Bryobacter aggregatus MPL3: one gene and its partner. Each later gene encodes a partner of the first gene's protein in a complex. Links are inferred from orthologs where the notes say so. Each region holds a gene or a part of one and is shown on either strand. Other genes may lie near its edges.

Region 1 (3,154 bases):
AAGCCATCCAGAACACGGCCCAGCAATGACGGCCCGACGCGCACCTTAGCGGCTTCCGTACGGGCTAGAATCGTTGCCCCCTGGGCCAGCCCGCCCGTGTCCTCGAGTGGCATGGATAAGACCTTCCCATTGCGGAAACCGATCACCTGCGCCCGAATCCGCCGGGAACCAGGCAGCAGTACTTCACAGAAATCTCCGATTGCAGCCGCAGGTCCCTCACTTTCCAGGAGCATGCCCGCGACATCGGTCACGCGGCCCCGTCGCTGCACCAGATCCGCCTGTAAAAGGTACTTTTCAAATCGATGGATATCAAGAGCCTTCATGTCCTTCTCCCCATCAGATCGACGAAGCCACGCTCGACTTCGTCCAGTTGCGCCTGAATCGAGGCATCCAGAATGCCCGTGGTGCTTTCCAGTAAAAGGGCTCCACGGTCAAGGCCCGCATCCGAGACGATCTCGACACGGGGTGGCAAACCCAAGCGTTCGAGGAAAGGTTGGAGCGCGGCATGGTCTTTGGGATTCAAAAGAACGCGATTCAGCTCTCGCACCTCTAAACGTTGCATCGCGGCATGAATCAGACCAAGGAGCGCTTCGCAATCTACCTGGATTTCCCGATGAAGAATCCGGCGGGCAATCGCCACCGCCAGGCGGACTAATTGCTCTTCACTCTCCAGCCGATAGCGCTGCTTGACCGTAGCCAGATCTTCAATGGACTGCGCCATCCGCTTGAGCCAGGGTTCGATTTCGTGCTGGATCCGAGCCTGCGCCCGCGCCTCGCACTCCGTTCTGGTGCGATGGACAGCTTCTTCGAGTTCGTACCGGTGCGCATTTTGCAGCTCCACGATCTGCTGCTGCGTCGCATCGACCGCACTTGCTTCGACCATCAACGGCGCAGCCGTGATGAGCGGCTCCCGATCGAACTCTTCAATGGCCCAAGGTGCCAAGCCTATCCGCGCGGCTTCGCTCTCCTCAAGAATGCGCGACATGCTGCCGGCTGGAGCCGGGGTGCGATCCTCCGTACGGATTTCGGCAGGGCGGCTAGTTGACATACTGTTCGCCCACCGTCCCCTTCAGATTCACAACTCCTTCGTTCTCCAGTTGCCGCAGCGTAGTAATGATCTGCTGTTGCGCGCCCTCGACCTCGCGGATCTTGACCGGGCCAAGCGCATCCATGTCTTCGCGGAGCATCTCCGCACCTCGCTGTGACATCGCAGTGAGAAAATGATCCCGCAACTTGTCGCTAGTCCCCTTGAGCGCAACCGTCAGCAGTTTCCGGTCAATACGGGACAGCAGTTCCTTGATCCCAAGCTCGTCCACCATGAGCATATCCTCAAAGACAAACATCAATTGGCGGATCGTCTGGGTCAGTTGCGGATTCAGATCTTCCAGCGACTCCAGAATTTCCTTGCTTGTGCCAGAATCGAGGCGGTTGAACATTTCAGCAACCGCCTGAACCCCACCCGTCGATTCCCGGCTAAAATCTCCAATCTCTTTGAGCTTCAAGCCGATAATGCTGGCGATCTTGCCGATGATTTCTGGAGAAATCTGCTCCAGGCTCGCCATGCGATGCGCAACATCAGCACGAATCGGCCCCGGCAACGCGTAGAGAAGACCCGCGGCCTGGGAAGGGTTCAGATGCGAGAGAATCAGGGCAATCGTCTGGGGATGCTCATTGTGAATGAACTTTGCCAGCTGTGTCGGATCGGCCTTCTGCAGCGCATCAAAACTGAGACTCTCTCCGCCCAGTTGCTTCAGAAGGCGATCGAGGATCTTCTTTGCCTCTTCCGGCCCAAAAGCCTGAACCAGCACCTTCTTTGCATAATCGACACCACCTTTCAAGACATATTGGTGGGCGATTGACATCTGGTAGAACTCCTCGAGAATTGCCTCCGCCACTTCTGCGGTCACCGCCGTGGCACGAGCCAGTTCTTGTCCGATGCGGTGCACCTCCGCATCGTCCATCTGCTTGAGGACCTCCGAGGTGAGATCTTCGCCCAGAATGATGAGCAGGATCGCCGCCTTCTTCGCACCAGGAAGATTGACGCGAACCGTCGGATCGTCGGGGAGCACATCAGGAATCTTCGCCGGAGTGAGCGTTTCAGCCATCAGCTTCTAGCCTCCATGGAGCCAACTGCGCAGGATGAGCGCGATCATCATCGGGTCTTTCTTTGCCTCCTCGGTGATGTGCTGCTGGAGTATCTTGCCTTTTTGCGTCGTAACATGAGGCATCTTCAGCTTTTCCAGTTCTTTCTGTTCGAGACGCTTTTGCAAATCCTGCTGCTCGATCAGCCGCTCCTCAAAGCTGCGGTCATCGCTGGATACATCCTCATTCTCCAGTTCTGCCGTACTCGCCGCGCGACTCCGGATCGCGGCACTTCCGGTGGCAGTAACTTTCTTCTTTCTTTTGCGGAGGAACCAGAACACAGCCATGCCGAGAACCAGCAGCAGTACAACCGAGGCCACCAGCACCGCAAGCAGGACATTGGGATCTTTGAGCGGAGCCGGTAAGAAAGGTAGTATCGGGACCGGAATTTCTAACATCGGTTTGGGAGGAACAGGCGGGAGCGGTGCCAGTGGCGCCGCGACTTTTAACGTCGCATCAAAGGGCAGACTCTCCACGATGACGAGATCACCGCGCTCGGGAACAAGCCCGACTGCTGCCGATACCACCTCGCGGATCGCCTTGATCTTTTCAGGACTGGGCGGATCAAGCACTCGCTTCGCAGTCGAGCCAACGCCCTCCCATCGCAGATCCTGATCCAGCAACACCGACAAGGAGACACGCTTGATCGCCCCCTGAGGTGTCCGGGTGCGGCGGATGGAGCGGCTAGCCTGATAGTTCGTACTTTCAGTCTTTCGCTTGGTGCCTGTCTGTGCGGAAGCTGGGCGGGAAGTGGGACGCGGAAGATTGGAGGCTGTGCCGGGCACACCGCTTGCCAATGGAATCCCGCTCTCATCTTCGGATTTTTGTTCCGAGGTGACGACTGCTTTTTCCGGATCGTAGGATTCCTCACTCGCCTCCCCACTCGTCATGTCGCAATCGATGGTGACGCCGGCACGATACTTCTCTTCTCCCAGCAGAGGCGTCAGGGTCGCATTGAGTTTGGCGAGCAGGTCCTTTTCGAGCTTTTGACGGTACTCGAGCAGGATATCCG
Region 2 (3,070 bases), on another replicon or contig:
CGTTCTGATCGTTGGCGGCGGATTCGGCGGATTGCACACCGGCAAAGCCCTCAATCGAAGTGATATCGCAGTGACCTTGGTGGACCGGCGGAATTATCATTTGTTCCAGCCTTTGCTCTACCAGGTTGCCACCGGTGGACTGTCTCCAGGCGAAATCGCTGCCCCTCTTCGCGCCATCTTTGAGAAGCAAAAGAGCCTTCGTGTCGTGATGGCCCATGTGACCGGCTTTGATCTCGAGCGCAAGATCGCCTTATCGGAGATGGGGGATTTGCCCTACGACACGCTAGTGCTCGCTGCGGGAGCCAGAACCAGTTACTTCGGAAACGATGCCTGGTCCACAATCTCGCCCGGCCTGAAGAATATTGAAGATGCCACAAAACTCCGGGCCCGCCTGCTCAACGCCTTTGAGGAAGCAGAGAAGGAAGCCGATCCGGAGAAGCGCAAGGCATTCCTGACCTTCCTGATTGTTGGGGGTGGCCCAACCGGTGTCGAACTGGCCGGGGCCCTCAGTGAAATTGCGAACGACACCCTTCGCAATGACTTCCGGAGTTTTGATCCGGAAGATGCCCAGATCATCATCCTCGATGCGGGTCCCAGGATTCTGAGTACTTTCTCAGAGAAACTCTCTGCCTCCGCCGAGCAGCAACTGATCGAATTGAATGTGCACTGCCGGAATAGCGTGAAAGTCCTCGATGTGACGGCGGAGGGCGCCACCGTGATGGCGAATGGCAAGCAGGAGTTCATCCCCTCGAAAACGGTCGTGTGGGCAGCGGGTGTTACCGGCTCACCGCTCGCCGGAGCACTGGCCCAGGCGGCCAGCATCGAGCTGGTTCGCGGCGGGAAAATCGAAGTGGAGGCGGATTGCTCGGTTCCCGGATACCCGGACGTCTTTGTCATCGGCGATCTGGCTCACTTCCAACATGGCGGACTCGCCCATCCGCTGCCTGGCGTTGCCCAGGTGGCCATGCAGATGGGCAACTATGTCGGGGATCTGATCGGAAAGCGGCTCGACGGCAAAACGAAGCCACCACCCTTTGTCTACTGGGACAAGGGCAACATGGCGGTGATTGGACGGAGACGGGCCGTTGCCCAGATCGGAAAATTCGAGATCAGCGGCTACTTCGCCTGGCTGATCTGGGTATTTATCCATATCCTCTATCTCGTGAACTTCCAGTCCCGCGTAATTGTCGCCATCCGTTGGGGCTTCGACTATTTCAGCTTCAATCGCGGAGCAAGATTGATCACTCGCTCGGATCCACCACCGACAGAATTTTAACGGAACGCTTCTTGTTGCTGACGACAATCTGACAATTGTGTTTGTGCTTGCCATTGAGCTCGACGGCAAGCGGTTTCGATGCCGGATAGTCGAAAGTCAGCACATCCCCAGTCTTGAGGTTCAACAAATCGGTCATCGCCAGATTTGGCCCCCGCAGACGGGCATCCAGCTCGATTTTTGAGTTCCGGACCCGATCGTAAACCCGCAACATCTCTTCTTCCGTCGCCTCGGTCTTCCGGATCGTCCACTGCTCGGCAAATTTATGGCTGAGCATTTTGATGATGATGGATGGGATCCCGATGTTCATCATCCCGCTCACCTCTCCGATGCGAATCTCAATACTCACGGCCACAATCGCTTCATTCGGCGCCAGAATCTGCATCAACTGCGGTTCTGTCTCATAGCCATCGATCGCAAAGTCAATCGCGGCAATGCCCTTCCAGGCCTCCTTCAGATCCCGGAGCATCAGCTTAAAGATGCTCTCGAGGATGGCCTGCTCAATTTCGGTGACCTCACGCTCCACCCGCTTCGTACTGATCTGCGAGCCCCCGAGAAGCATCTCGAGCATCGGGAAGATCATGGTCGGGTTCAGCTCCAGCAGGCAACTGCTATCAAAGGGCCGGGCCCGAATTGTCGCCACCACCGTTGGAGAGGGGAGAACTTGTTGGAACTCCGTAAAGGACAACTGCTCAACGCTCACCAGGTTCACCACCACATATGCGCGTAGATAGGCCGACAAGCTGCTGGCCAGAGAGCGGGAGAATGCTTCATGCAGCACATAGATGGAACGCAGTTGGTCCTTCGCAATGCGATCCGGCCGCCGGAAGTTGTAGGGCTGCGCCCGGCGGGAGAGTTCCGCTCGACGAGCATTCGCGCTCGTCTGCTGGAACATGTTATCGATTTCATTTTGAGTGAGGACACGAGCAGACATCTGGACATTGATCGGAAGATGCGATCGGCGGCACGAGTAGGCCAGCCGCTAAACTGGGGTTAGTTTGAAGAGTTTCTTTGTACAGAATTTTGGATGCCGGGCATCCCAGGCTGATGGTGCCGCACTGGAGGCGAGTCTTGCCGAAACGGGGCTCTCCGCAGCCCAGGCGGCCGACGTGGCAGGGCTCGTAGTGCTCAATACCTGTACCGTCACCGCCAACGCCGACCTCGACCTCCGGCAGGCCGTGCGACGGGTGAGGCGCGAGAATCCAGCAGCGAAAATCCTCGTCACCGGGTGCTATGCCCAACGCTCTCCCGCAGAAATTGCGGCTCTCGAAGGGGTCCACTGGGTGGTCGGCAACTCACACAAGGCCCAGATCGCCGAGATTGTGAGTTCTACCCCCTACCATGCGGAGATCCATGTCGGCGACATCTCCGCGCAAAGTGAGTTCTTCTCAGGACCTGCGGCAGATCGCGCGCGGCCCAATTTGAAGATCCAGGACGGCTGCAACAACCGCTGTTCCTTCTGCATTATTCCCAGCGTCCGGGGGAAGTCGCGATCAGCGGATGCAAACTGGGTGATCGCGGAAACGAAGCGGCTGGCCGAGGCGGGCTACCCTGAAATTGTACTCACGGGAATCAATTTGGGACGTTGGGGACGGGAACGTGGCGAAGGCCGGCTCTTGCCGGACCTGTTGCAGAGAATGCTCGACGATACGGGAATCCGGCTGATCCGGCTCTCGAGTGTCGAGCCGATGGACTTCTCCCCACGCCTGCTCGAACTGATGGCCGGAAGCGACCGGATTGCGAAACACGTTCATGCCCCACTGCAAAGCGGCAGCGACACCGTCCTGCGGCGCATGT

Evidence for each region.
Region 2: the proteins of fliG (region 1) and fliM are in contact, whole or in part, in a crystal structure (PDB 4QRM), measured with the Thermotoga maritima proteins. The link is inferred for Bryobacter aggregatus MPL3 from one-to-one orthologs. Residues at the interface, in WP_004082903.1 of Thermotoga maritima: Phe122, Ser125, Glu126, His127, Pro128, Gln129, Thr130, Val133, Glu157, Arg161, Leu164, Leu165, Arg167, Ser169, Glu171, Val172, Glu175, Ile176, Asn179, Lys182; in WP_004081085.1 of Thermotoga maritima: Tyr124, Leu127, Asp128, Ile130, Met131, Gly132, Gly133, Pro134, Glu136, Pro139, Arg141, Thr144, Glu145, Ile146, Glu147, Ser149, Ile150, Lys153.

What each region holds. Positions count from the first base shown.
Region 1 is NZ_JNIF01000004.1:858,673-861,826, reverse strand. Bases 72-2,907 are described here. They hold fliG (flagellar motor switch protein FliG), read right to left. Parts: upstream 2,106-2,907; coding sequence 1,038-2,105; downstream 72-1,037. Other genes in these bases: fliF (flagellar basal-body MS-ring/collar protein FliF), read right to left, coding at 2,112-2,907; M017_RS0123370 (FliH/SctL family protein), read right to left, coding at 320-1,048; M017_RS0123375 (FliI/YscN family ATPase), read right to left, coding at 72-323. In the rest of the region: more of M017_RS0123375, read right to left, coding at 1-71; more of fliF, read right to left, coding at 2,908-3,154. UniProt on the Bacillus subtilis protein: One of the proteins that forms a switch complex that is proposed to be located at the base of the basal body.
Region 2 is NZ_JNIF01000003.1:3,270,897-3,273,966, reverse strand. Bases 225-2,976 are described here. They hold fliM (flagellar motor switch protein FliM), read right to left. Parts: upstream 2,208-2,976; coding sequence 1,242-2,207; downstream 225-1,241. Other genes in these bases: mtaB (tRNA (N(6)-L-threonylcarbamoyladenosine(37)-C(2))-methylthiotransferase MtaB), read left to right, coding at 2,272-2,976; M017_RS0115225 (NAD(P)/FAD-dependent oxidoreductase), read left to right, coding at 225-1,276. In the rest of the region: more of M017_RS0115225, read left to right, coding at 1-224; more of mtaB, read left to right, coding at 2,977-3,070. UniProt on the Bacillus subtilis protein: One of the proteins that forms a switch complex that is proposed to be located at the base of the basal body.